DNA from 2 places in the Streptomyces poriticola genome. Region 1 is predicted to be linked to the other one. Evidence: riboswitches for the same ligand, from Rfam matches in the RefSeq annotation. Region 1 holds a riboswitch; the other holds the start of a gene.

Region 1 (4,400 bases):
TTTCTCACGGGTCCTCCGAGCCTGCGCGGAGCGGCGGCATACGGCCATGCGGGATGCGCCGGACGGGTGAGCCCGGGTCGGAGGCCAGAACATGCGGCCGGTGCGGGCCTCGCGTTGACTGGCCCCACATGCCGTCGGGGAGCCCCGGAGGACCACATGAGCGCGCCGGCGAACGCGGCCGTGCCGCAGGCCGAGCAGTCACTGCGCGACACCGTGCTCAGCCGCGGCTATCTGCGGTTGCTGCTGCTGTGTGTGCTGCTGGGCGTGCCGATCGCCCTCGCGTGCTTCTTCTTCGTCGGGCTCCAGCACCTGCTCCAGCACTGGGTGTGGGAGTCGGCGCCCGAGGCGCTCGGCTACGCCGGGCCGCCCTGGTGGTGGCCGCTGCCGGCGCTGGTGCTGGCCGGGCTGATCCTGGCACCGATCGTGACCCGGGTCCCGGGCTCGGGCGGCCATCTGCCGGTGAACGGTCTGGGCGGTGCGCCGGTCGGTCCGAAGGAGCTGCCCGGCACGGTGCTGGCCGCGCTGGCGACGCTGCCGCTCGGGGTGGTGCTCGGCCCGGAGGCGCCGCTGCTGGCGATCGGCAGCGGGCTGGCGCTGCTGGCGGTGCGGCGGTCGGCCGCGGCGGATGCGAAGGCGCGGGCGGTGGTGGCGACGGCCGGGTCCACCGCGGCCATCTCCACCATCCTCGGTGGGCCGATCGCGGCGGCGGTGCTGCTCATCGAGGGGGCCGGGCTGGGCGGCGCCCGGCTGGTGGCACTGCTGCTGCCCTGCCTGCTGGCCAGCGCCGCGGGCGCGCTGGTGTTCACCGGCTTCGGCGACTGGACGGGCCTGGAGACCGGTGCACTCGCGCTGGGCGAGCTCCCGTCGGCGGCCGGTCCGGACGTCGGCGACTTCCTGTGGGGATTGCCGGTGGCGGCGCTGATCGCGGTGCTGGTCACCCTGGGACGTGAACTGGGCCGCTCCACCGTCGGCTTCACCCGGCGGGGCAGCAAGGCCGCCCGCACCGTGGCCTGCGCCACCGCCGTGGGTGTCTGTATCACCGCCTACGCCCTGATCACGGGCCGCTCCCCGGCCGAGGCCGCGCTGTCCGGGCAGGCCACGCTGGCCGAGCTCGCCGCGGATCCGCACGCCTGGTCGGTGGGCGCGCTGGTCGCGCTGGTCGCCTGCAAGGGGCTGGCGTGGGCCGTCTCGCTGGGCAGTCTGCGGGGCGGCCCGATCTTCCCCGCGGTGCTGCTGGGCACGGCGACGGCCACGGCCTTCTCCGGGCTGCCGGGGTTCGGTACGGCGCCGGCCCTGGGACTGGGGATCGCCGCCGCGGCGTCCGCGACCACCGGGCTGCCGCTGGCCAGCGCGGTGCTGGCGGCGCTCCTGCTCGGCGGGGACGCCGCCGAGCAGATGCCGCTGATCGTCGCGGCGTCGGTCGTCGCCTTCATCGTCGGCCAGCTGGTGCGGCGGCAGCGGCCCGAGGGGGCGACGGACACGGCCGGGGCGGCGGGGGCGGCCCGGTGACCGGCCGACGGGACTCCCGACGGGACTTCGGGAGGGGCTCCCGGCGGAGGCCCTGGCCGGGCTCCTGGCGGACCGCCCGCTCCTGGCTGCCGCGCACGGTCCTCGCCGCGCTCGTGGTCGTCGCCTACTTCCTGCTGCCGCTGGACCATCTCGGCCCGCAGCACCCCGTGCTGAGCTGGGTGGTGTTCTGCCTGGTGCTCACGCTCGTCGCGCTGCTGCTGCTGCGCCAGGTCCGCCAGGTGCTCGCCGAACGCCCCGGCGCCCGGCCCGGCCTGGCCATCGCCCTGCTCACCGTACTGGCCGTACATGTCTTCGCCGCCGCGTATTATGCGCTGTCCCATCAGCCGGGCCAGTTCTCGGGGCTGCACACCCGGCTCGACGCCCTGTACTTCACCGTGGTCACGCTCGCCACCGTCGGCTACGGCGACATCACCCCGCGGGGCCAGACGGCCCGCGTCGTGACCATCGTGCAGATCCTGTACACCTTCGTGTTCCTCACCGCCGGCGCCACCGCGCTGGGCCAGTGGATGCGCGAGTTGGCGGTCCGGCGGGCGGAACGGACCGACCGCGACCGGCCCGGGTGACGGCGCACATCGGGCGCGTGACCTCGTTCCGAGCGCCGGGCACGCCCTTGTCAGCGGGACCCCGCCGCACTACTGTCACCACGCCTCGGTGAACGGGAAATCCGGTGTGATGCCGGTGCGGCCCTCGCCACTGTGATCGGGAAGTCCGGCTCCGGCCCTCGCGGGCAGCCACTGGGTCCTCACGGACCCGGGAAGGCGGAGTGCGGGCGGTGGTACCCGTCAGCCAGGAGACCGGCCGAGGCGCGTCAACCATCCACGAGGTGCTGGAGAGGGTCTGCCGAGCCATGCACATAGCCGAGGGCTTTCTGCCTCCGGCGCACGCGGTCGCCTGGGGCGCCGCGTCTGCGCCGTTCGTCGTCCACGGAGTACGGTCACTCACCCGCGAGGTCAGGGAGCATCCGGAGAGCACTCTGCTCCTCGGCGCCTCCGGGGCCTTCACGTTCGTCCTGTCCGCGCTGAAACTGCCCTCGGTCACCGGGAGTTGCTCCCACCCGACCGGCACCGGGCTGGGCGCCATCCTGTTCCGGCCGCCGGTGATGGCGGTGCTGGGCACCATCACCCTGCTGTTCCAGGCGCTGCTGCTGGCGCACGGCGGGCTGACCACGCTCGGCGCCAACGTCTTCTCCATGGCGATCGTCGGCCCCTGGGCCGGATACGCCGTCTACAAGCTGCTGCGCCGCTACGACGTGCCGCTGATGGTCGCGGTGTTCTTCGGCGCGTTCGTCGCCGACCTGTCCACCTACTGCGTCACCTCCGTGCAGCTGGCGCTGGCCTTCCCGGACCCGAGCAGCGGCTTCGCCGGCGCGCTCGGCAAGTTCGGCTCGATCTTCGCCGTCACCCAGGTCCCGCTCGCGGTCAGTGAGGGCCTGCTCACGGTGCTGGTGATGCGGCTGCTGGTGCGCTCCAGCAAGGGCGAACTGACCCGGCTGGGCGTGCTGCTGACGAGGCCGAAGAAGAAGTCCGAGCAGGCCGACCAGGAGGCGGTGGCCCAGTGAAGCGCAACACACGGATCAACGCCCTGCTGCTGCTCGCGGTGGCCGCGCTCGCCGTGATCCCGCTCGTGTTCGGGCTCGGCGACCACAAGGAGGAGCCGTTCGCCGGCGCGGACGGCGAGGCGGAGACGGCGATCACCGAGATCGACCCGGACTACGAGCCGTGGTTCTCGCCGCTGTACGAACCGCCGTCCGGGGAGATCGAGTCCGCCCTGTTCGCCCTGCAGGCGGCGCTCGGCGCCGGGGTGCTGGCCTACTACTTCGGGCTGCGCCGGGGCAGGCGGCAGGGCGAGGAACGGGCCCTGGCCGCCCCGCAGGACGCCCCCGCCGGGGACTGAGTGCTGCCGATCGACGCGGCGGCGCACAGCAGTCGCTGGCGCCGCCGCCATCCCGTGGACAAGGCCGTGCTCGGGCTGGGCCTGACCCTCCTGGCGATCTCGCTGCCGCCCTGGCCGGGCGCGGCACTGGTGCTGGTGACGGCGCTCGCGGTGCTGCTCGGCCCGGCGGGGGTGCCGGCGCGCCGGCTGTGGCGGGCCTGGCGGGTGCCGCTCGGCTTCTGTGTCACCGGGGCGCTGCCGCTGCTGGTGCAGGTCGGCGGTCCGGACGCGTTCCTGTCACCGGCCGACGGCGGTCCGGCGCGGGCGGGCGGGCTGCTGCTGCGCACCTCGGCGGCCTCGCTCGGGGTGCTGCTGTTCGCGTTCACCACCCCGATGTCCGACCTGCTGCCGCGGCTGGTGCGGGCCGGGGTGCCCGCACCGGTGGTCGACGTGGCGCTGGTGACGTACCGGATGAGCTTTCTGCTGCTGGACTCGGTGCGCCGGGTGCGGCAGGCGCAGGCGGCCCGGCTGGGGCACACCTCGCGGGCCGCGGCCTGGCGTTCACTGGCCGGGCTCGGCGCCACGGCGTTCGTGCGGTCCTTCGACCGGGCGGCGCGGCTGCAGACGGGGCTCGCCGGGCGCGGCTACGACGGCACGCTGCGCGTGCTGGTGCCCGAGGCCCGGGTGTCGGTGCCGTTCACCGCCGCGAGCTGTGTGCTGCTCGCGGTGCTGGCCGTCCTCACCTTCCTACTGGAAAGGCCGCTGACGTGAGCGACTCCGAGCTCGTCGCCCTGCGGGGCGCCTCCTTCGCGTACGAGGACGGGCCCACCGTACTGCGCGACCTGGACTTCCGGGTGCCCGAGGGGCGGGCGCTGGCGCTGCTGGGCCGCAACGGCAGCGGCAAGACCACACTGATGCGGCTGCTCAGCGGCGGGCTGAAGCCCCGTACGGGCCGGCTGACGGTGGCGGGCGAGCCGGTGACCTACGACCGCAAGGGG
Region 2 (4,400 bases), on a different contig from region 1:
GGGGGCCTCGGCGGCACCATGCCGCCGGTATGACGGTCCACGCGGTACGTGGTGAAGCAGGTGACGGCCCGCGCGGCCGACGCCGAAGTGACAGTGACCAGGATATTCGAGCAGACACGACGCGAGAGCCGGTCCGCGGGCCGCGCCCCGGAGTACTCCCGCAGCGCGTCCCGCCCCTCGATCCGTCGGCCGCCCCCGGGCCACTCCCAGACCCCGTCCCGGGGGGCGGGCCGGAGCCGGCGGGGCGGGCCGGGACGCTCATGGCGTCCCGGCCCGGTCCCGCACGGGCGGTCAGGAGGCGGGCAGCTCCCCGCGGACCGTGCGGGCCGCGGTGACCAGGTTCTCCAGGGAGGCCCGGGTCTCCGGCCAGGCGCGGGTCTTCAGACCGCAGTCCGGGTTGACCCACAGCCGCTCGGCGGGGATCGCCCTCAGGCCGGTGCGCAGCAGCTCGGCGGCCTCCTCGGCGCTCGGGACGCGCGGGGAGTGGATGTCGTACACGCCGGGGCCGGCCTCGCGCGGGTAGCCGTGGGCGGCCAGCTCGCGGGCGACCTGCATATGGGAACGGGCCGCCTCCAGGCTGATCACATCGGCGTCCAGGTCGTCGATGGCCTGCACGATGTCGCCGAACTCGGCGTAGCACATGTGCGTGTGGATCTGGGTGTCGGGGCGGACCCCGGCCGTGGTGAGCCGGAACGCCTCCGTCGCCCACGTCAGGTACGCCGGCCGGTCCGCGGCGCGCAGCGGCAGGGTCTCGCGCAGGGCCGGCTCGTCGACCTGGATGACCGAGGTGCCGGCCTCCTCCAGATCGCCGACCTCGTCGCGCAGGGCGAGGGCGACCTGGCGTGCGGTGTCCCCGAGCGGCTGGTCGTCGCGGACGAAGGACCAGGCGAGCATGGTGACCGGGCCGGTCAGCATGCCCTTGACCGGACGGTCGGACAGCGACTGGGCGTACCTCGTCCAGCGCACCGTCATCGGCTCGGGGCGGGAGATGTCACCGGCCAGGATCGGCGGGCGGACGTAGCGGGTGCCGTAGGACTGCACCCAGCCGTGCTGGGTGGCCAGATAGCCGGTGAGCTGCTCGGCGAAGTACTGCACCATGTCGTTGCGCTCGGGCTCGCCGTGCACCAGGACGTCCAGGCCGGCCTTCTCCTGGAAGGAGATCACCTCCTGGATCTCGGCCCTGATCCGCTCCTCGTAGCCGGCCGCGTCGATACGGCCGGTGCGCAGGTCCGCCCGGGCGGTGCGCAGTTCGCCGGTCTGCGGGAAGGAGCCGATCGTGGTGGTCGGCAGCAGCGGCAGCCCGAGGTGGGCGCGCTGGGCGGCGGTGCGCTCCGCGTACGGCTGGGAGCGGCGGGCGTCGGCCTCGGTGACGGCGGCGGTGCGGGCGCGCACGGCGGGGTCGTGGGTGATCGGGGAGCTGGCCCGGGAGGCCAGGTCGGCCCGGTTGGCGGCGAGTTCGGCGCCGATGGCGTCGGTGCCGCGGGCCAGGCCCTTGGCGAGGGTGACGATCTCGGCGGTCTTCTGCCGGGCGAAGGCCAGCCAGCGCAGGATCTGCGGCTCGATGTCCCGTTCCGTCGCGGCGTCGAGCGGGACGTGCAGAAGCGAGCAGGACGCCGACACGTCCACCCGGTCGGCCAGCCCCAGCAGGGTGCCCAGCGTGGTCAGGGACGCGCCCAGGTCGTTGACCCAGATGTTGCGGCCGTTGACGACACCGGCGACCAGCCGCTTGCCCGGCAGCCCGCCGACCGCGGCGAGCGCGTCCAGGTTGGCGGCGGCGGCCTCGGTGAAGTCCAGCGCGAGCCCGTCCACCGGCGCCTTGGCGAGCACCGGCAGCGCATCGCCGAGCCGGTCGAAGTAGGAGGCGACCAGCAGCTTCGGCCGGTCGGTGAGCCGGCCGAGGTCGCGGTAGGCGCGCTCGGCGGCGTTGAGCTCGGCCGGGGTGCGGTCCTGGACCAGGGCGGGCTCGTCCAGCTGCACCCACTCGGCGCCGGCCGCGCGGAGGTCGGCGAGCACCTCCGCGTACACCGGGAGCAGCCGGTCCAGCAGGGTCAGCGGGTCGAAGTCCGCGGCCACGCCGGGCGCGGGCTTGGCCAGCAGGAGATAGGTGACGGGTCCGACGAGGACCGGGCGGGCCGTCAGGCCGAGTGCCAGGGCCTCCTTCAGCTCGGCGACCTGCTTGGCCGGGTCCGCCGTGAACACCGTGTCCGGGCCCAGTTCCGGGACGAGGTAGTGGTAGTTGGTGTCGAACCACTTCGTCATCTCCAGCGGCGCCACGTCCTGGGTGCCGCGGGCCATGGCGAAGTACCCGTCCAGGGCGTCCGCCTCGACGGCGGCCCGGTGCCGCTCGGGGATCGCGCCGACCATCACGCTGGTGTCGAGGACATGGTCGTAGTACGAGAAGTCGCCGGTCGGGACCTCGTCGAGGCCGGCCCCGGCGAGCTGCTGCCAGTTGGTGCGGCGCAGTTCGGCGGCGGTGGCGTGCAGGTCGGAGGCGGCGGTCCGGCCCTTCCAGTAGCCCTCGACCGCCTTCTTCAGTTCCCGGTTCCGGCCCTGGCGGGGGTAGCCGTACACGGTGGCCCGTGCTGCCGCGGCTGCGGACTTCGCTGTCACGGAGATCTCCTTCGCGAGATGAATCCCTGAGATCCCGGGGACGGGACGAGAGCGCGAAGGGACGACGGACCCGGCGGGACGACCGTGCGCGGCAAGCGCGCTCCTCCGCCTGGTGTGTTCGCCGACCCGCCCTCGAGGTCACCGGGATGTCCGCGCCCGAGTGGTTCGCGCGCGGGCAGATGGCAGGTCTTCGGACTCGCGGGCACGTCAGCGCCGTCCATCGACGCGAACACCTACTGGCCGTCGCTTCCCAGGCCCCGTACCTCGGGCCCAGTGCGTATGACGGCGGTCGTTCCCGCTCACCGCTGCGGGGCAGTCCCGGATTCCCACCGGGTTCCCTCTTGCGACGCATCCCGCCTGGCGGACGGGGCGAACCAGCTGCACCGCACAGACTACGGGCAGTTCCGCCGGCGCGCCGGACCGCGTCCAGAATCCGGAAGGCGAAGTGGGACACCGCCGGCCGGGAACCCATCGCCCTTCCGCCCCGACTGCTCTCATCAGACGAACGGGAGGTGTGATGAACGGGCTGGAAGTCCGGATGCGCGACGTCGCCTGCCGGCACGGCCGGGTCGAGGCCGTCCGCGGAGTGGACCTGGACGTCACCGCGGGCGAGCGGGTGGCGCTGACCGGCACCAACGGATCGGGCAAGACCACGCTCGTCCGCGCCGTGCTGGGCCTGCACCGCCGGGCCGGCGGACAGATCCTGGTCGGCGGCCGGGGCACCGCGACACCGGCCGAGTGGGCGTGGCGGCGCCGGGCCTGCGCCTGGATCCCGCAGAAGCCCGCCGCGGGCCGGTTCCCGCTGCTCGCGAGCGAGCTGCTGGCCAGCTCCGGCGCTTCCGCACCGGCCGTGGAGGCCGCGGACCGGCTCGGCGTCGGTTCCCTGACCGGGCGTCCGCTGCACACCCTGTCCGGCGGGCAGCTGCAGCGCATGTACCTGGCCCGTGCGGTCGGCTGCGTCGCCGCCGGGGCGGGGGTGCTGCTGGCCGACGAGCCCACGGCCGCGCTCGACTTCGCCGGGCAGGAGGAGGCCGCCGACGTGCTGCTGTCCCTTCCGGTGACGGTGGTCGTCGTCACCCACGACCGGGCGCTCGCCGACCGCTGCGACCGGGTGCTGGAGATGGCAGCCGGACGGATCAGGGAGGCGCGGTGACCGTCCACCTCGCCGCCGACGTCGCGGAGCTCCTCCAGCTCCTGCCCGTGCAGCGGGCCGGGGCCGCCCTGCTGCTGGCCGCGGTCGGACTGCCCGTCGTCGGAGTGGTGATCGTCGGGCTGGACATCATGCCGGTGCGGTTCGCGATGATGCACGTCGCGCTGCTGGGCATCGCCGTCGGGCTGCTGACCGGCCTGGACCCGATGCTGTGCGCCCTGGTCGCCTGTGCCCTCGCGGGCGCCGGCGTGGCGCCGCTGGCCCGCACCCCGGACGGCCTGTCCGGCGCGATGGGCCTGCTGATGAGTCTGGCGATCGCCGCCGCCCTGCTGGTGCTGGCGGTGTCCGGCGTCAACGCACAGGGCGCGTTCGCCCTGCTCTGGGGCTCCATCCTGTCCGTCGGCACGGCCGACCTGTGGCTGCTGGGCGCGCTCGCCGTCGTCGTACCGGGGCTGTTCTGGTGGCGGCGCCGGGACCTGGGCCTGCTGCTGCACGACCGCGAGGTCGCCCTCGCCTCCGGGGTCCGCGTCGACCTGCTCACCCTGCTCCTGCTGGTCCTGGTCGCGGTGTCCGTGGCCGGGGCCATCAAACTGACCGGCGCGCTGCTCGTCGACGCGCTGACCCTGCTGCCCGCGCTGGC

The links. Region 1 has a riboswitch for cobalamin ahead of V5O46_RS20040 (energy-coupling factor ABC transporter permease). Riboswitches for the same ligand answer to the same signal wherever they lie in the genome.
Region 2: linked by a shared signal. The riboswitch ahead of metE (5-methyltetrahydropteroyltriglutamate--homocysteine S-methyltransferase) and the one ahead of V5O46_RS20040 (energy-coupling factor ABC transporter permease) in region 1 are both predicted to bind cobalamin.

The regions. Positions count from the first base shown of each region.
Region 1 is NZ_JBAGKH010000016.1:14,379-18,778, forward strand. It holds gene V5O46_RS20030 (voltage-gated chloride channel family protein) at 157-1,509, shown strand; gene V5O46_RS20035 (potassium channel family protein) at 1,623-2,093, shown strand; cobalamin riboswitch at 2,163-2,347, shown strand; gene V5O46_RS20040 (energy-coupling factor ABC transporter permease) at 2,378-3,088, shown strand; gene V5O46_RS20045 (energy-coupling factor ABC transporter substrate-binding protein) at 3,085-3,423, shown strand; gene cbiQ (cobalt ECF transporter T component CbiQ) at 3,424-4,173, shown strand; gene V5O46_RS20055 (ATP-binding cassette domain-containing protein) at 4,170-4,400, shown strand, end outside.
Region 2 is NZ_JBAGKH010000004.1:360,352-364,751, reverse strand. It holds partial or broken gene V5O46_RS09290 (nuclear transport factor 2 family protein) at 1-218, opposite strand, end outside; gene metE (5-methyltetrahydropteroyltriglutamate--homocysteine S-methyltransferase) at 292-2,610, opposite strand; cobalamin riboswitch at 2,775-3,004, opposite strand; gene V5O46_RS09280 (metal ABC transporter ATP-binding protein) at 3,128-3,763, shown strand; gene V5O46_RS09275 (metal ABC transporter permease) at 3,760-4,400, shown strand, end outside.